One region of the Streptomyces sp. NPDC002276 genome, then DNA from elsewhere that is predicted to be linked to it. Evidence: riboswitches for the same ligand, from Rfam matches in the RefSeq annotation. Region 1 holds a riboswitch; each other region holds the start of a gene.

Region 1 (6,269 bases):
TCCCCGTTGTCCGGGTGTCCGTCGACCCCGTAACCGGCGTCCCGCAGCGCGTCCAGCACCCGGATCGCCGAGGCGGGGGTGTCAAGGCCGACCGCGTTGCCGACGCGCGAGTGCTTGGTCGGGTAGGCGGTGAAGACGAGCGCGAGCTTCTTCTCGGCGTTCGGCTTGTGCTTCAACTTCGCGTGCCGTACGGCGATTCCGGCGACCCGCGCGGCCCGCTCGGGGTCGGCGACGTAGACCGCGACATCGTCCGGTCCCTGCTCCTTGAAGGAGAACGGGACCGTGATCAGCCGCCCGTCGAACTCGGGGATCGCGACCTGCATCGCCGCGTCCATGGGGGAGAGCGCGGCGTCGGACGCCTCCCACGCAGCCTGTGAAGTGGTGAGGCAAAGCCCTTGCAGGACAGGGATGTTGAGGATGCTGAGCGCCTCGACGTCCCATGCCCCTTCCTCGCCGCCCGCGGACGCCTCCGAGGCGTGCGTGCCGCCGGCCGCGAGGACGGTGGTGATCAGGGCGTCCGCTCCGTCGAGGAGCTCGTACACACCTGATGCGGCGCCGCGCAGTGAACCGCAGTACACGGCAAGGGCGTTGGCGCCCTTCGCCTCGATCGCCTCGCACAGGGTGTCCACGAAGGCGGTGTTTCCGCTCAGTTCGTGGGCGCGGTAGAAGAGCACGGCGACCGTCGGGCGGACCGTGTCGAGTTCGGGTTCGCCGTGGACGCCGTACTCGGGCATCTGCTGTGGCGCCTCGAAGCCCTCGCCCGTGAGCAGCACGGTGTCGGAGAGGAAGCGGGCGAGTTCGGTCAGGTTGTCCGGCCCGCCCTCGACGAGGTACCTGAGCGCCTCGGCGACGACACCGGCCGGTACCGACGACTCGGCCATCAACTCCGCGTCGGGGACGGTCTCTCCGCCGAGCAGCACGGTCGGGATGCCCGAGGCCTTGAGCACGGCGAGCCCGTCCTCCCAGGCCCGCTTGCCACCGAGCAGTCGTACGACGGCGATGTCCGAGGCCGCGATGAGCGCGGGCAACTCGTCGGTGGCGTCCACGCGGGACGGGTTGCCGATCCGGTACCCGGCGCCGGAGGCGCGGGCCGCCAGCAGATCCGTGTCGGCGGTCGACAACAACAACACTGTGCTCATGCGGGCGCTCCCGGTGGAATGAAAGGCAGTCCTTGTGGCGCGCCGGACTCGATGAGCCGCCACAGCGCGTCCGTGTCCGCGTGCTGTTCGATGAGGTCGCCGAGCCGGTCGAGCTGCTCCTCGCGCAGCGCGGCGAACGAGGTGTCGGCGGCCGGTACGAACCGGCGCCCCGCGGCGGCGGCCACCTCGCGCAGGAACGCCCGCCGGAACCCGTCCGACTCCAGCGAGCCGTGCCAGTGCGTGCCCCAGGTCTGGCCGACCCGGCAGCCGTCCAAGAAGGCTTCTCCGCCCAGGACTTCGGCAACCCCGTGGTGGATCTCGTACCCCTCGACCGGCTCGCCTAGGGCTTCGCCCACCGGCCGGGTGAGGGTCTTCTCGCGCGCGAAGCGCACGCGCAGGGGGAGTACTCCGAGTCCGTCGACCGAGCCCCGTCGGCTCTCGATCTCGTCGTCGATGTGCTCGCCGAGGATCTGGAAGCCGCCGCAGACGCCGAGGATCGGCCGTTCCTCCGAGGCTCTGCGGACGAGGGCGGCCGCGAGTCCCCGCTCCCGCAGCCACTCCAGCGCCTGCACCGTCCCCCGGGTCCCGGGGATCACGACGAGGTCGGCGTCGGCCAGTTCCTCCGGCCGGTCCACGAACCGCACCACGACGCCCGGTTCGGCGGCCAGCGCGTCCACGTCGGTGAAGTTGGACATGAGGGGAATCGCGCAGACCGCGACCCGCAGCACGTCCTCGCCGACCGGCGGCGCGGTGTTCGACTCGCGCACGGTGCCGCGCAACGAGATGCGCAGCCCGTCCTCCTCGTCGATCCCCAGCCCGTGCTGGAACGGCAGCACGCCGTACGTCCGCCGCCCGGTCAGGCCGTGCAGCATGTCCAACCCCGGTTCCAGGAGCGACACATCGCCCCGGAACTTGTTGACGAGGAACCCGGCGACGAGGGCCTGATCCTCAGGGCTGAGCAGCGCCACCGTCCCGAAGAAGGAGGCGAAGACACCCCCGCGGTCGATGTCGCCGACGACGAGAACGGGCAGTTGCGCGTTGCGCGCGATGCCCATGTTCACGATGTCGGTCCGCCGCAGATTGATCTCGGCGGGCGAACCCGCGCCCTCGCAGATCACCGCGTCATACGTGCCCCGCAACTCGGCGAGACAGTCCAACACCGTGCCGAGCAGCGCCTCTTGTCGCCCGCCGTGCAGCCCTTCCCCGGGGGACGACCCCCCAGACCCCCCGAAGAACCCGCGCGCGCTCATCTCGCCAACTGGCCTGCCCATCAGGACGACTTGGCTGGTGCGGTCGCCGCCGGGCTTGAGGAGAACGGGGTTCATCAGCGCGGTCGGCTCGATGCGGCAGGCCTGCGCCTGCATGGCCTGCGCCCGGCCGATCTCGGCGCCCTCGCGCGTCACGAACGAATTCAGGGACATGTTCTGGGCCTTGAAGGGCGCCACCTTCACGCCCTGCCGCACCAGCCACCGGCAGATCCCGGCGGTCACGACACTCTTCCCGGCGTCCGAGGTGGTGCCCGCGACCAACAGCCCGCCGCCGCTCATGACTTCCGTCCCTTCGGCAGCAACAGCCGCCCGGCGACACTGACTCCGAGCGCGAGCCAGCCGACGCGCCGGGACAGTCGTACGGCACGGTCGATGTCCGGTACGGCTACGGCGCGTCCGGCGCCGTTGAGTACGGGCCGGTGCTCGACCCGGCCGCCGTAGGAGAGCGTGCCGCCCAGTCGCACGCCGAGGGCGCCCGCGAAAGCGGCTTCCACGGGACCGGCGTTGGGGCTCGGGTGCTTGGGGGCGTCGGTGCGCCAGGCGCGTACCGCTCCGCGCGGGTCGTCGCCCGCGACGGTGGCGAGGACGGCGGTGAGGCGGGCGCCCGGCCAGCCGGCCACGTCGTCGAGGCGGGCCGAAGCCCAGCCGTAGCGGCGGTACTTGGCCGACTTGTGGCCGACCATGGCGTCCAGGGTGTTCACCGCGCGGAAGCCGAGCAGACCCGGGACACCGGCGATGCCGCCCCACACCAGGGCGCCCACCACCGCGTCGGAGGTGTTCTCGGCGACGGACTCGACGACCGCCCGGGCGATCCCGTCGGCGTCGAGGGCCTGCGGGTCGCGTCCGCAGAGGTGCGGGAGGCGCGCCCGCGCGGCCTCGATGTCACCGGCCTCCAGCGCCCGCCCGATGACCCCGGCCTCGCGCGCGAGGGAGGTCCCGCCGACGACCGCCCAGGTGGCGGCGGCGGTGAGGGCGGCAGAGGCCGTACGGGAGGGTCGTAGGGCCGAAGTGGCTACGGCGGCCAGGGAGACGGTGCCGCCCACGCACACGGCGGTGTGCAGGGCGCCCCAGCCTCGGTGGTCGCGCCACAGCAGCTGTTCCACGGCACCGGCGGCACGGCCGAACGCGGCGACCGGATGCCCGCGGCGGGGATCGCCGAGCAGGTGGTCACCGAGAAGGCCGGCGGCGGCGCCGTACGCGAAGACGCGATCGGCACGCATCGGGTCAGCCGATCGCTGAGTCGGGCACTGTGCTGGTACGGGACCTCGAACGGCAGCCGAGCATGGCGATATGTCCTCACTCAGGGTGTCCACGCCCTGGTTCGACGAGACCGGCGGTGAGAGTTCCTGGCTCCCGGGGTTGTCTACCCCGGTGACAGTGGCGGGACCGCGCCGGATTCGCACCGGCTTCCTCTCCTGCCGCCGTACATGGCTCCGGCAGTCCACCACGGTGTTGGAAGGGGCGTCAACTTGCTGTTGACCTGGGGCGGAGGAGTGTGCCGAGGCTCATAGGGGAGGGATGTCGCGGGGCATGACGCGTCCCCACTCGGTGGAGTGGGAAAGAGACCGGGGAGAGCCGCACAGCGGACCGGCGAACAGAGCGAGCGGTCAGGACAATTGGAGAGCGCCGAGGAACGACGTGGGGTGACTTCGTGACGGGGGCGAGAGCTGATGCGATCGGGCGCCCCCTGTTTCGAGCGACGGTCACGAGCCACCTTCGCGGCCCCTCAGCGGAGCGATACGCTGCTGCGCGGAGACCGGTCGACGTCGAGGCGCTGACACTCGGTAGGGGAGGTCGGTGTGGTCGATGGGTATCCATCCACGTGGCGTACACAGTCGAACGAGCCGGGACAGGTGCACCTGCACTGGTGCAAGAGCAGCTACTCCACGTCAATTTCGGGGGAGTGCGTGGAGTGGGCGGTTGACGCGGAAACCGTACGAGTCCGTGACTCGAAGCGGCGCCAGGGGCTCGGGCTGACCGTCGGTCGTACGGCCTGGGCGGCTTTCCTGGAGCGGCTGGTGTCGCGGGGCCGGGACGACCTCTGACAGGTCGTCCCGTGTGACGGGAGGGGTGGGCAGATGCACGGTGGGTGGACCAGAGGCGTCTCGTCACCACGGGTCCGGCGTTCCACCAGGGATCCGAAGAGGCGTGAGACGGCCGTGGTGGTACTGGTGTGTCTGACGTCGGGAGCGGTAGCGGTGGCGGGCGGGGCCCTGGCCGCGCTCCTGGCGCCGGGACGCGACACAAGAGCGGTGGTCTGGGCGAGCGTCACGCTGGTGCTGGCGGCGGCGGCCGGCCTGTGGTGGGGCAGCGCACCACTCACCGACCGCCTCCGGACTCTTGGGTATCGACCCCGGGTGCGGGAGAGCCGGCGGGAGCCGCCCGCTGATCGGGAAGTCGCGGCGGATCTGACCAGGCAGTGGCGTCGCTGACCCGGCCGTCCGCCGTGTGCTGCGCACCGTCCCGGAGCAGACGGCCGATGAGGAAGAAGATGCCCACCACGACGCCCGCCCCGAGCACCAGAAGCAGCAGCAGCGTCCAGACGCCCAGGGTCGTGACGGCCTGGCCCTGAACGGCCTTCGCGACCGGGACGCCGGCGATCAGGAAGAGCAGAGCGGTGCCCGACCCCAGCAGCCAGCCCGCTGTGCGCTGCCTGATCCGCTGGTCGGTGGCCGCGCGTTCCTTCTGTATGTCCTGCTGGACCCGGGTCTCCTCGATACGGGCCAGGTTGTGGGTCCATCCGGTGTCGCGCATCGCGGCCGACCGCAGGGCGACGTCGTCAGCGGGCGGCTCGGTGCCCTCGGGGTCTTCGGCTGCGCCGGAAGGTGGCTCTTCGGTCCCGGGAAGGGCTCTCGCGGCGTCGTGCCACCGCAACCCCTCGCGAAACCTGTCGAAGACCCACATAGGCCCTCCTTGACACCGCCCGATGACGTCGTCGTCCCGGGCTCAGCTGGAACGCATGCCTGTGATGATCTCGTCGATCAGTTCGATGACCTGATCACCTTCGTACGCGGCGCTGCTGATCTCCGCGTAGCTCTCCTGGTAACGGGCGATGAGTTCGAGGTCGTCACGGCTGGCCACGCTGCCGGTACTGCCCTCGATGTAGAGCAGGTCGTCGTCGTCCTTGAACGCGAGGAGCACGAAAGGCGCGGTTGTGCCGAAGAAGGAGCCCGCCGTGAACGGAAGGACTTGCAGGCTCACCTGGGGGTGGTGGGCCATCGCCTTGACGTGCTCCAGTTGGCGCCGCATCACGGAGGGACCGCCGACATACCGACGGAGCGTGGACTCGTCGGCGATGAAGTAGGTCCGTGGACCGTCGGGTTGCTCGAAGATGCGTTCCTGACGGGCGGTCCTGAGCTCGACCGCCCGGCGGACCTGGGACTCGACGGCCTGGCCCTTCATCAGCGCCGAGGCGTAGTCCTCTGTCTGCAACAGGGCGGGTACGACCAGCGGGTTGAACGCCTGGACAGTGGTCGCGGAACTCTCGTATCCCAGGTACTGGGCGTACTGCGGGCTGACCAGGTCGGCGTACGGCGCCCACCACGACTGGCCCTTCGATCCGCGTGCCGCCTCCTCCAGCTCGGCGATCAGGGTCTCGTCGGTGACCTCGTACTGCTGGAGCAGTGCGCGCAGGTCGGTGACGGACACGCTGACGGTGCCCGCCTCGATTCGGATGATCTTGGACAACGACCATTCCACGGCCTCGGCTGCGTCGCGCTGGGTCAAGCCGACTGCTTCACGGGCTCGGCGTAGCTCGATGCGGAGCCTGCGGCGGTTGAGGCTCGGATCGACTTCCCTGGCCATGGCTTTCCTTCTTCCGTGCTGCTCGATGCATGGGCGGATCGGAAGGCATCGAAGCGAC
Region 2 (6,269 bases), on a different contig from region 1:
GGTCGTGTCGAGCTTGGTGCACCCGCTCGACGCGAGGGCCAGCGAGGCGACCGCCACGAACATGCCGACGGCACGGAACCCGGACCGCGTTCTTTTCCTCTTCTTGCTCGAAGACCTCAGAGATGGCATGTCCAGACTATACACAGCGACTATATACAGTGTGTATAGCTGATCGGGGTGACCAGGAGAGGGACCCCCGTACCCCCGCGTCAGCGGCCCTCGGACCCCAACTCCCGTCCGAGCCGCAGGTTCCATCGCCCGGACTGTCCGCTGAGGTCGGTCGCGGTCAGCGGGGGCACGTCGAGTCGCCAGAAGGCGGGCCCGGGTGTGTCGAGGACCGTGACCGCCAGGGCCCGCACGAGTTCCTGTTCCACGACCGCGAGGGTCCGGCCCTCGAAGGTCGCCGCGGTCTCCAGCCACCCGGCCGCCCGCTCGCACAGCGCCCGCACCGACTCCCCGCCGTGGGGTGCCGCGCCCGGGTCCGACAGCCAGGACAGCACCGCGTCCGGCTCCCGTGCCATCACCTCGTCGAGGGTCAGACCCCGCCAGCGGCCCATGTCGAGCCCCGCCAACTCCGGTTCCGGGACGGCCGCGAGACCGAGCGCGGACGCCGTCTCCCGGCAGCGCGCGGTGGGGGAGACCAGCACCCGGTCGGCCGCCCCGAGCGAACCGGCGGCGGACTCGGCGCGGGCCCTGCCGCTCGGGTCGAGCGGACTGCCGTCGTCGAACCGGGCCTCCCGCAGGGAACGGTTCAACGCCGGTGAGATCAGGGTGATGCGGCTGGTCACTCGCTTGCTCCACTTCTCCGGACGGGGTGTACGGACATCGTCCCCCGGTACTGAGGGGCGGGGTCGGCCGGGAGGGTGCCCCCGGCCGACCCCGCCCCGTTCGTTCCTCGGGTCAGGAACCGGCCAGTTCCTCACGGACCGTGCGGGCCGCCGCGACCAGGTTCTCCAGCGACGCGCGGGTCTCGGGCCAGCCGCGGGTCTTCAGCCCGCAGTCGGGATTGACCCACAGCCGCTCCGGCGGAATGGCCTCAAGTCCCTTGCGCAGCAAGGCCGCTGCCTCGTCCGCGCCCGGCACGCGCGGCGAGTGGATGTCGTACACGCCGGGCCCCGCCTCGCGCGGATAACCGTGCTCGGCCAGCTCACGCGCCACCTGCATGTGCGAACGGGCCGCCTCCAGACTGATGACGTCCGCGTCGAGATCGTCGATGGCCCGCACGATGTCGCCGAACTCGGCGTAGCACATGTGCGTGTGGATCTGCGTGTCCGGCCGGACCCCGGCGGTGGTGAGCCGGAACGCCTCCGTCGCCCAGGCGAGATACGTCTCCCGGTCCGCCGCCCGCAACGGCAGCGTCTCGCGCAGCGCGGGCTCGTCGACCTGGATGACCGAAGTCCCCGCCGCCTCAAGGTCGTTGACCTCGTCGCGCAGGGCGAGGGCGACCTGCCGTGCGGTGTCGCCGAGCGGCTGGTCGTCACGGACGAACGACCAGGCGAGCATGGTGACCGGCCCGGTGAGCATGCCCTTGACCGGCCGCGAGGTGAGGGTCTGGGCGTACGTCGTCCAGCGGACCGTCATCGGCTCGGGGCGGGAGATGTCGCCGGCCAGGATCGGCGGACGGACGTAACGGGTGCCGTAGGACTGGACCCAGCCGTGCTGCGTGGCGAGGTAGCCCGTCAGCTGCTCGGCGAAGTACTGGACCATGTCGTTGCGTTCGGGCTCGCCGTGCACCAGGACGTCGAGGCCGGTCTTCTCCTGGAAGGAGATCACCTCGCCGATCTCCGCCCTGATGCGCTCCTCGTACCCGGCCGTGTCGATCCGGCTCGCCCTCAAGTCGGCGCGGGCGGCGCGCAGTTCGGCGGTCTGCGGGAACGAGCCGATCGTGGTGGTCGGCAGCGGCGGCAGACCGAGCCGCGCCCGCTGGGCGGTGGTCCGCTCGCCGTACGGCTGCGAACGGCGGGCGTCGGCCTCCGTGACGGCGGCGGTACGCTCCCGTACGGCGGGGTCCCGGGTGATCGGGGAGCCCGCGCGGGAGGCCAGGTCGGCCCGGTTCGCGGCCAGTTGGGCGGAGATCGTGCCGGTGCCCTGGGCCAGGCCCTTGGCGAGGGTGACGATCTCGCGGGTCTTCTGCCGCGCGAACGCGAGCCAGCGCAGGATCTGCGGCTCGATGTCCCGTTCGGCGGCGGCGTCGAGCGGGACGTGCAGCAGCGAGCAGGAGGCGGCCACGTCGACCCGGTCGGCGAGACCGAGCAACGTACCCAGCGCGGCAAGGGACTTGGTGAGATCGTTGACCCAGATGTTACGGCCGTCGACCACCCCGGCGACCAGCCGCTTGCCGGGCAGCCCGCCCACCGCGGCCAGCGCGTCGAGGTTGGCGGCGGCGGACCCGGTGAAGTCGAGCGCCAGCCCCTCCACCGGAGCCTTCGCCAGCACCGGCAGCGCGTCGCCGAGCCGGTCGAAGTAGGAGGCGACCAGCAGCTTCGGCCGGTCGGCGAGCGCGCCGAGGTCGCGGTAGGCGCGCTCGGCGGCGTTCAACTCGGCCGGGGTCCGGTCCTGGACGAGCGCGGGCTCGTCGAGTTGCGCCCACTCCGCGCCCGCCGCCCGCAGATCCGCCAGGACCTCGGCGTACACGGGCAGCAGCCGGTCAAGGAGCGTCAGCGGATCGAAGTCCGCGGCGACTCCGGGCGCGGGCTTGGCGAGCAGCAGATAGGTGACCGGGCCGACGAGCACCGGGCGCGCGGTGAGGCCCAGCGCGAGGGCCTCCCTCAACTCGTCGACCTGCTTGCCCGAGTCGGCGGTGAAGACCGTGTCGGGGCCCAACTCGGGCACCAGATAGTGGTAGTTGGTGTCGAACCACTTCGTCATCTCCAGCGGCGCCACATCCTGCGTGCCGCGCGCCATCGCGAAGTACCCGTCCAGCGCGTCGAGTTCGACGGCGGCCCGGTGGCGGGCGGGGATCGCGCCGACCATGACGCTGGTGTCCAGGACATGGTCGTAGTAGGAGAAGTCGCCGGTCGGCACTTCGTGAAGGCCGGCCTCGGCCAGCTGCCGCCAGTTGGCGCGGCGCAGTTCGGCCGCGGTGGCCCGGAGGGCGTCGGCGTCGACGCGGCCCTTCCAGTAGCCCTCGACGGCCTTCTTCAGTTCCCGGCCCTGTCCCTGACGGGGGTAGCCGTACACGGTGGCCCGTGCTGCCGCGGCTGCGGACTTCGCTGTCACGGAACTCTCCTTCGCGAGCTGTCTCCCTGAGATCCCGGGACGGAACGCGAGCGCGAAGGAAAGGGCACACCGGATGATGTGTACGCCGACCCGCCCACGAGGTCACCGGGATTCCGCGCACGAATGCTTCGCGCACGGGCAGTTGGCAGGTCTTCGGACTCGCGGGCACGCCCTCCGTCGAACCGGAGGACACCTACTGGCCGTCGCTTCCCAGATCCTGTCGCGGACCCAGTGCGTATGACGGCGGTCGTTCTCGCTTACCGCTGCGGGGCAGTCCCGGAATCTCACCGGGTTCCCTCTTGCGACGCGTCCGTCTGGCTGACGGGGCGAACCAGCTGCGTGGGTCAGCGTATTACAGCTGGTCCCCCAGGGTGGCCGGCTCGGGAGGATGCGGCCCGCCGCCGTCCTTGCCGTCCTGCGCGCAGGTTCGTGTCTGGTAGTGCTGGTCATTGGGGATGAACAGCACTCCGGCGACCTGCGCGGGGTGCTCGACGGCGAGCCAACTGTCGCCCGTGCGGTCGCCGTTCGGCCCGAACGCCTCGGTCGAGTAGACCGTCTCGCACAACAGGGCCACGCGCTTCCTGTCGACCGCGCAGACGTCCAAGGCGGGGCCGTTGAACTCGTCGGCGTCGTAGAACCGGAAGTGGAAGTGGACCTGGTCACCGTCGGAGGGCCGCTGCGGATGAGGCTCAAGGCGCCAGTCGACGATCTCGGCGGAGGCGCCGAGATGCTGCCCGTAGATGTCCTCGACCCGCACCCTGACAGCGGCCCTGCCGCGCTTCGCGGTGGTGTCGGAGCAGCCCCAGGTGGAAGAGCAGCCGGACACGGCGAGACTCGCCAGAGCCAGCGCCAACGGAGCGCCGACGGGTAACCGTGCGGGAAACACTCGGACGACCTCCGGTCGCGGTGGGTCAGCCGGGCCGGGGTCCGAAAGCCCGCAGGATCTGTTCGGCGGCCAGCGTCGCCGTCAACTCGCCCTCCCGCACCCGCCGTTCGAGGTCCGGGGCCAGTGAGCGTACCGCCGGATCCGCGTGCAGCCTGCCCAGCAGCTCGTCGCGGACCATCGTCCACGTCCAATCCACCTGCTGCTCGCGGCGCTTGGCGGCTAGGCGGCCGGTGGAGTCCAGCAGGGACCGGTGCTGTTCCAGGCGCTCCCAGACCGTGTCCAGGCCCGTGCCCTCACGGGCGCTGCAACTCAGCACCGGCGGGGTCCAGGCCGCGTCGACGGGGTGCATCAGCCGCAGCGCGCCCGCCAACTCCCTTGCCGCGCCCCGCGCGTCGCGCTCGTGCGGGCCGTCCGCCTTGTTCACGGCGATCACGTCCGCCAGCTCCAGGACGCCCTTCTTGATGCCCTGCAACTGGTCGCCCGTGCGGGCCAGGGTCAACAGCAGAAAGGAGTCGACCATGTTGGCGACCGCGGTCTCCGACTGGCCTACGCCTACCGTCTCCACGAGGACGACGTCGTAGCCCGCCGCCTCCATCACCACGATCGACTCCCGGGTCGCCTTCGCGACGCCGCCGAGTGTGCCCGCGGTGGGGGAGGGGCGGATGAAGGCCGCCGGGTCGACGGCCAGGCGTTCCATGCGGGTCTTGTCGCCGAGGATCGAGCCGCCCGTGCGGGTGGAGGACGGGTCTACGGCCAGTACCGCCACCCGGAAACCGAGCGAGGTGAGGAGCGTGCCGAACGCGTCGATGAACGTCGACTTGCCGACGCCAGGCACACCGCTGATCCCGATGCGCCGGGCCTTCCCGCTGTGCGGCAGCAGTTCGGTCAGCAACTGCTGTGCCATGGTGCGGTGTTGGGGCTTGGTCGACTCGACGAGGGTGATGGCGCGGGCCACCAGGGCCCGCTTGCCGTCGAGTACGCCCTTCACATAGGTGTCGACATCGATCACGGGGTGTGCCCGAGGTCGGTGGCCAGCCGCTCGACCAGGTCGTAGGCCGCGTCCGGGATCACCGTCCCGGGCGGGAACACGGCCGCCGCGCCCATCTCCAGGAGCGTGGGCACGTCCTGCGGGGGGATCACCCCGCCGACCACGATCATGATGTCCTCGCGGCCCTCCTCGGCGAGGGACTCCTTCAACGCCGGTACGAGGGTGAGGTGTCCGGCGGCCAGCGAGGACACCCCGACGACGTGCACGTCCGCCTCTACGGCCTGGCGGGCCACCTCGCCCGGGGTCTGGAACAGCGGGCCGACGTCGACGTCGAAGCCGAGGTCGGCGAAGGCGGTGGCGATCACCTTCTGGCCGCGGTCGTGGCCGTCCTGGCCCATCTTGGCGACCAGGATGCGCGGGCGGCGGCCCTCGGCCTCCTCGAACTCGGCCACGAGGGTGCGGGTGCGTTCGACGGACGGGGAGTCGCCGGCTTCGGTGCGGTACACACCGGAGATCGTACGGATCTGGCTCGCGTGCCGCCCGTACACCTTCTCCAGCGCGTCGGAGATCTCGCCGACCGTGGCCTTCGCGCGGGCCGCGTTCACCGCCAGCTCCAGGAGGTTGCCGGTGCTCTCGGCGGCCCGGGTCAGCGCGTGCAGGGCGTCCTGCGTGGCCTGTTCGTCGCGCTCGGCGCGCAACCGCCGTAGTTTCTCGATCTGTTGGGTGCGGACGGAGGAGTTGTCGACCTTGAGGACGTCGATCTCCTCGTCGGTCTCCACCCGGTACTTGTTGACGCCGATGACCGGCTGGCGCCCGGAGTCGATGCGGGCCTGGGTACGGGCCGCCGCCTCCTCGATGCGCAGCTTGGGGATGCCCGCGTCGATGGCCTTGGCCATGCCGCCCGCCGCCTCGACCTCCTCGATGTGCTGCCAGGCCCGGCGCGCGAGGTCGTACGTCAACTTCTCGACGTACGCGCTGCCGCCCCACGGGTCGATGACCCGGGTCGTGCCGGACTCCTGCTGGATGAGGAGCTGGGTGTTGCGGGCGATGCGCGCCGAGAAGTCGGTGGGCAGCGCGAGCGCCTCGTCCAGGGCGTTGGTGTGCAGCGACTGCGTATGGCCCTGCGTGGCCGCCATGGCCTCCACGGCCGTACGCGTCACGTTGTTGAACACGTCC
Region 3 (6,269 bases), on a different contig from region 1:
GCGCTGTCCTTCAGGGGCGGTGGTCGGGCGACGGGTGGGCATTACTGGCAGGCCTCGCAGGACTCGGGGTTTTCCAGGGAGCAGGCGACCGCGTCTTCGTCGGGGGTCAACTGCTGTACGGGGATGGGGGTTTGGGTTTGGGCCTGGGCCGCGCGGGCGATGCGGGTCGCCGGGCGGGAGCGCAGGTAGTACGTCGTCTTCAGGCCCTGCTTCCAGGCGTACGCGTACATCGAGGAGAGCTTGCCGATCGTCGGCGTCTCCAGGAACAGGTTCAGGGACTGGGACTGGTCCAGGAACGGAGTGCGGGCGGCGGCCATGTCGATCAGGCCGCGCTGCGGGATCTCCCACGCCGTGCGGTACAGCGCACGGACCTCGGCGGGGATCCAACTGAACGCCTGCACCGAGCCGTTGGCGTCACGCAGCGCCTCCCGGGTGCGGGCGTCCCACACGCCGAGCTGCTTCAGCTCGTTCACCAGGTAGGAGTTGACCTGGAGGAACTCACCTGACAGCGTCTCGCGCTTGAAGAGGTTCGAGACCTGCGGCTCGATGCACTCGTACACGCCCGCGATGGACGCGATGGTGGCCGTGGGGGCGATCGCCAGCAACAGGCTGTTGCGCATGCCGACTTGGGCGATACGTTCCCGCAGCGCGGCCCAGCGCTCGGGCCAGGTCAGCTCCACGTCGTAGTGGTCGGGGTGCAGGACGCCCTGCGCCGTACGGGTCTTCTCCCAGGCCGGCAGCGGGCCGTTGCGCTCGGCGAGGTCGGCGGAGGCCTCGTACGCGGCGAGCATGATGCGCTCGGCGATCCGGGTCGAAAGTGCCTGCGCCTGAGGGGAGTCGAAGGGGACGCGGAGTTTGAAGAAGACGTCCTGGAGACCCATCGCGCCGAGACCCACCGGGCGCCAGCGGGCGTTGGAACGGCCCGCCTGCTCGGTCGGGTAGAAGTTGATGTCCACGACCCGGTCGAGGAAGGTGACGGCGGTGCGGACGGTCTCGTCCAGCCGTTCCCAGTCCAGCTCACCATGGGTGACGAACGCACCCAGGTTCACCGAGCCCAGGTTGCAGACCGCCGTCTCGCCGTCGTCCGTGACCTCCAGGATCTCCGTGCAGAGGTTCGAGGAGTGGACGGTGTGGCCCGGCTCGGCGGTCTGGTTGGCGGTGCGGTTGGCCGCGTCCTTGAACGTCATCCAGCCGTTGCCGGTCTGCGCGAGGGTGCGCATCATGCGGCCGTAGAGGTCACGGGCCGGGATGGTCTTCTTGGCCAGGCCCCGCGCCTCCGCCTCGCGGTAGGCCGCGTCGAACTCGGCGCCCCACAGGTCGACCAGCTCGGGCACGTCGGCGGGGGAGAACAGCGACCAGATGCCGTCCTCGTTGACCCGGCGCATGAACTCGTCCGGGATCCAGTGCGCCAGGTTCAGATTGTGCGTACGGCGGGCGTCCTCACCGGTGTTGTCCCGCAGCTCCAGGAACTCCTCGATGTCGGAGTGCCAGGTCTCCAGGTACACCGCGGCGGCACCCTTGCGCCGGCCGCCCTGGTTCACCGCGGCGACCGAGGCGTCCAGCGTCTTGAGGAACGGGACGATGCCGTTGGAGTGCCCGTTCGTGCCCCGGATCAGCGAACCGCGGCTGCGGATACGGGAGTACGACAGCCCGATGCCACCGGCGTGCTTCGAGAGACGGGCGACCTGGTGGTAGCGGTCGTAGATGGAGTCCAGCTCGTCCAGCGGGGAGTCGAGGAGGTAGCAGGACGACATCTGGGGGTGCCGCGTACCGGAGTTGAAGAGCGTGGGGGAGGAGGGGAGGTAGTCGAGGCGGCTCATCAGGCGGTAGAGCGCGGCGACTTCGTCGAGCGCGCGCGTCGAGTCGTCCTCGGCGAGACCGGCCGCCACGCGCAGCATGAAGTGCTGGGGCGTCTCGATGACCTTGCGGGTGATCGGGTGCCGGAGGAGGTAGCGGCTGTGGAGGGTACGGAGCCCGAAGTAGCCGAAACGGTCGTCGGCACCCTCATCGAAGGAGGCGGCGATCAGCGCGTCGAGACGGGCCGCGTGGAGCGTCACGAACTCGGCGGTGCGGTCCGCGATCAGGCCCTCGCGGTGGCCCACGGCGACGGACTCGGTGAACGTCGTCACGCCCTGGGAGGCGGCCTCGGCGGCGATGCTGACCGTCAGCAGCCGGGCGGCGAGCCGGGAGTAGACGGGGTCCTCGGAGATGAGGCCGGCGGCGGCCTCCGTGGCCAGTTCGCGCAGTTCCGTCTCGTCCGCGTGCGCGGACCGGCCGCGCAGTGTGGCGGCGGCGACCCGGCCGGGGTCGGCGTCGGGAAGGTCGGCGGTCAGCTCGGTCAGGGTCCGCAGGATCGCGGCGCCGGGACCGTCGGCTCCGGGAACGATCGCTCCCGGAACGTCGGCTACGGTCGCGATCGCCTCGTTCGCCTGGGTCGCTGATGCCGGCTCTGCTGGCGCGATGGTCACGGTGGGGCTCTCCCTCGCTCGGCACGGGGCCTTGCGGAGGGCAGGCGGCAGTACACGAGCGCACGGGGCGTCGCGTCCACCGGCCCACTCCACGAGGCCCGGACGTCATGCGCCCTGACCGGGTGGCCGGGCGCGCCGTCGGCAGGTCCTCGGACTGACCAGGCGTGCATATGCACGCAAGTACACCGTTGCGGGACAGTTCCGGATTCGCACCGGATTCCCCTGCGGCGACAGCGAGCATGAGCATACATCTTGTGCCGGGCAGTCGTGGCACCCCCAGATGTTGTGTCGCGGCTGTTTCAGAGCGTCAACTTGTAAGTGAGGAGAGTGATCTCGTCCAGCTCCGGCAGGGGGTTCCAGTCGCGCTCCGGGGTGCGGGTGAAACCGAGGCGTTCGTAGATGCGGTGGGCGGTGTGCATGGTGCGCTGGGTCGACAGGACGATGGCTGTGCAGCCCGCGGTGGCCCGTGCGCGGTCGATGCAGGCGCGGACGAGGGCCTCGCCGGCGCCCTTGCCGCGGGCCTCGCGGGCGATCGCCAGCATGCGGATCTCGGCCTCGCCTTGTCGCGCGATGTCTGCCATGGGGCCGCCGGACGGGACGAAGGTCACTCCGCCTAGGAGGTGGTCGTTCTCGACGGCTACGAGGACGTCGGCTGCGGCGGCTCGTTTTGCTACGGCTCTCAACTCGCCTAGGTATTCGTCGCTTTCGCCGAAGTCGAGGAGGCCGTCTTGTAGGTAGGCCTGGGCTGTGATCTCGCCCAGGGTTTCGTATTCGGTGGGGGCTGCTCGGCGGATGAGGATGTCCATGTAGGTGAGTGTGTACGAAAGAGCGGGCCGCCGAGGGGGGTGCTCTCGGTGGCCCGCTGCGGGTGCGTTGTGGCTGGGCGCGCAGTTCCCCGCGCCCCTGAGGTGGGATCAGTGACCGGCGATCACAGGTAGCTCTTCCTTTACCCCCCGGTCGCCTGCGTCTGCCGTGTAGTCCCCGGCGCTCGTCTCGTCCACGCCCTCCGGAGCCTTCAGGGCCTTCAGTACGAACGTCAGGACCACCGTGACCACGACGTTCAGGACGAACGCGGTCAGGCCGATGTAACCGATCTCGCCGATGCCCGGGATCTCCTTGGACGAGCCGCCGAAGTGATCCTGGGTCGGGGAGGCGACGCCGTAGGCCGCGAGCGTGCCGTAGAGCATGCCCACCGCCCAGCCCGCCAGGAGGGCCCAGCGGTGGAACCAGCGGGTGAAGAGGCCGCCCACCAGGGACGGGAAGGTCTGGAGGATCCAGATGCCGCCGAGGAGTTGGAAGTTGATGGCCACTGTCTTGTCCATCGTCAGGACGAAGGCCAGGGCGCCGACCTTCACCAGGAGGGAGACCAGCTTGGAGACCTTAGTCTCCTGGGCCGGGGTCGCGTCCGGGTTGATGAAGTCCTTGTAGATGTTGCGGGTGAAGAGGTTCGCCGCCGCGATGGACATGATCGCCGCGGGGACCAGCGCCCCGATGCCGATCGCCGCGAAGGCCACGCCCGCGAACCAGTCCGGGAACATGTTCTCGAAGAGCTGCGGGATGGCCAGTTGGCCGTTGGTGACCTTGACACCCGCCGCGATCGCCATGAAGCCGAGCAGCGCGAGCAGGCCCAGCATCAGTGAATACAGCGGCAGGATCGTGGTGTTGCGGCGGATCACGTTGCGGCTCTTGGAGGAGAGCGTCGCGGTGATCGAGTGGGGGTACATGAAGAGCGCGAGTGCCGAGCCCAACGCCAGTGTGGCGTACGTCCATTGGCCCGCCGGGGCGGGGACCAGACCGCCCGCTCCCGCCGCCTTGAACTTGGCGCCCGCCGCGCTGAAGATGTCGTCGAAGCCGCCGAGCTTGATCGGGATGTAGATGATCGCCACCGTGATCACGATGTAGATCAGGCCGTCCTTCACGAACGCGATCAGCGCGGGCGCGCGGAGGCCGGACGAGTAGGTGTACGCGGCCAGCACCGCGAACGCGATCAGCAGCGGCAGGTCCTTCACGAACCAGTTGGAGTTCGCGCTGCCGCCCACCCCCATGACGTCCAGCACGGCTTGGATGCCGACCAGTTGGAGCGCGATGTACGGCATCGTCGCGAGGATGCCGGTGACCGCCACCGCCAGCGACAGGCTCTTCGAGCCGAAGCGACCACGCACGAAGTCGGACGTCGTCACGTATCCGTGCTTGTGCGACACCGACCAGAGGCGGGGCAGGAACGTGAAGATGAGGGGGTACACGAGGATCGTGTACGGCACCGCGAAGAAGCCGGCCGCGCCCGCCGCGTAGACCGCCGCCGGTACGGCGACGAACGTGTACGCGGTGTAGAGGTCGCCGCCGAGCAGGAACCAGGTGACCCAGGTGCCGAACGACCGTCCGCCCAGGCCCCATTCGTCGAGGCTGTGCTCGTTGTCGGCCCGGCGCCAGCGCGCTGCCAGGAAGCCCAGGACCGTGACGGCCAGGAAGAAGAAGATGAAGACGGCGAGTGCGACGCCGTTCACGCCGTCGTTCACCGGTTACCTCCGTGGCGGGCCCGCTGGTCGCGCTGCCAGAGCTTGTAGGCGGTCATGGTCAGCGCCGTCGAGATCAGCACCCAGAGCATCTGGTACCAGTAGAAGAACGGGATGCCGATGAACGCGGGATCCGTCTTGGCGTAGGAGCCGACCCAGAGCAGCGCCACGAAGGGTGCGAACAGGCAGACGGCGATGACAGCGCGCACCGGTGTCACCACTGGTTGTCTCACTTCAGGCACATCTGACATATCGCGGCCGTCCCCTCACTGATCGCCTGGTGTAACGCGCAGGCAATGTAGGTCACGGTGTGACGCGAGCGAAAGACCCCGTCCGCATATCGTCATGTCGATTTTGTGAAGGCCTGACATCGGTGTCAACGTCAGGGGTCAACAGCACCGGAAGCCCTGCCTCGGGTCGGCCTCCTGACGGTCCGTCCGCATGCGCTCGAAGTCGCGTAGGCTCGGGACCTCCGCGTCCGGGTGGTCCCGGCGTACGTGTGCGACATACCGGTCGTAGGCCGATTCGTCGGTCAACTCCCGGACGTACCAGCGCACTCCGCTAGTCGCCCGCCTGAACGCCGACCACATCACGCGCCGCCGCCTCCTCTTCCTTCTCCGCCCGGGTCGGGATCAGTCCGGCCGGTGCCACGATCTTCGACTCGACGTACGGCGTCTCGCTCAGCGTGGAGAGCGCCGGGCGGCGGATGTGCCGAACGCAGATCCGAAGGGCGTCCGCGATCACGACCACGACCAGCACCGCGAGAATGGCCGAAAGCACTCCGTCCACCGTGGAGTTGGTGACGACGGTGTGCATGTCGTCCATCGACTTGGCGGGTGGCAGTACCTTGCCCGCGTCGATCGCGTCCTGGAACACCGAGCGTTGCTTGAAGAAACCGACCTTGGGGTCGCCGGAGAACACCTTCTGCCAGCTCGCGGTCAGCGTCACCGTCGCGTCCCAGGCGAGTGGAATCCCGGTGATCCAGGCCCACTTGAGGCGGCCGGACTTCACGAGGAGGGTGGTGCAGACGGCCAGGGCGACGGCGGCGAGCAGCTGGTTGGAGATGCCGAAGATCGGGAAGAGCTGGTTGATCCCGCCGAGGGGTTCGTGGACGCCGACCCAGAGGAAGTAGCCCCACAGTGCGCACACGATGGCGCTCGTCAGGGCCAGGCCCGGACGCCAACTCACGTTCCTGAACGGCCGATAGACGTTCCCCAGCATGTCCTGGAGCATGAACCGGCCCACCCGTGTGCCCGCGTCCAGCGCGGTCAGGATGAACAGCGCCTCG

What was found. A riboswitch is a leader RNA that binds a small molecule or an ion and turns the genes downstream of it on or off. The one in region 1 is predicted to bind cobalamin.
Region 2: it holds a riboswitch for cobalamin, as region 1 does, so the genes downstream of both, metE (5-methyltetrahydropteroyltriglutamate--homocysteine S-methyltransferase) here and ACWIHT_RS18745 (cobalamin biosynthesis protein) in region 1, are expected to answer to the same signal.
Region 3: it holds a riboswitch for cobalamin, as region 1 does, so the genes downstream of both, ACWIHT_RS08545 (ribonucleoside-diphosphate reductase subunit alpha) here and ACWIHT_RS18745 (cobalamin biosynthesis protein) in region 1, are expected to answer to the same signal.

What each region holds. Positions count from the first base shown of each region.
Region 1 covers NZ_JBSFCQ010000006.1:415,407-421,675, forward strand. The annotation lists gene cobN (cobaltochelatase subunit CobN) at 1-1,139, opposite strand, end outside; gene ACWIHT_RS18740 (cobyric acid synthase) at 1,136-2,686, opposite strand; gene ACWIHT_RS18745 (cobalamin biosynthesis protein) at 2,683-3,627, opposite strand; cobalamin riboswitch at 3,729-3,868, opposite strand; gene ACWIHT_RS18750 (DUF397 domain-containing protein) at 4,261-4,452, shown strand; gene ACWIHT_RS18755 (hypothetical protein) at 4,727-5,161, opposite strand; gene ACWIHT_RS18760 (helix-turn-helix domain-containing protein) at 5,354-6,211, opposite strand.
Region 2 covers NZ_JBSFCQ010000003.1:30,207-36,475, reverse strand. The annotation lists gene ACWIHT_RS09365 (polysaccharide deacetylase family protein) at 1-63, opposite strand, end outside; gene ACWIHT_RS09360 (histidine phosphatase family protein) at 210-788, opposite strand; gene metE (5-methyltetrahydropteroyltriglutamate--homocysteine S-methyltransferase) at 901-3,219, opposite strand; cobalamin riboswitch at 3,347-3,570, opposite strand; gene ACWIHT_RS09350 (hypothetical protein) at 3,572-4,105, opposite strand; gene meaB (methylmalonyl Co-A mutase-associated GTPase MeaB) at 4,131-5,114, opposite strand; gene scpA (methylmalonyl-CoA mutase) at 5,111-6,269, opposite strand, start outside.
Region 3 covers NZ_JBSFCQ010000002.1:740,661-746,929, forward strand. The annotation lists gene ACWIHT_RS08545 (ribonucleoside-diphosphate reductase subunit alpha) at 42-2,468, opposite strand; cobalamin riboswitch at 2,592-2,715, opposite strand; gene ACWIHT_RS08550 (GNAT family N-acetyltransferase) at 2,768-3,274, opposite strand; gene mctP (monocarboxylate uptake permease MctP) at 3,383-4,984, opposite strand; gene ACWIHT_RS08560 (DUF3311 domain-containing protein) at 4,981-5,232, opposite strand; gene ACWIHT_RS08565 (YbdD/YjiX family protein) at 5,371-5,571, opposite strand; gene ACWIHT_RS08570 (carbon starvation CstA family protein) at 5,543-6,269, opposite strand, start outside.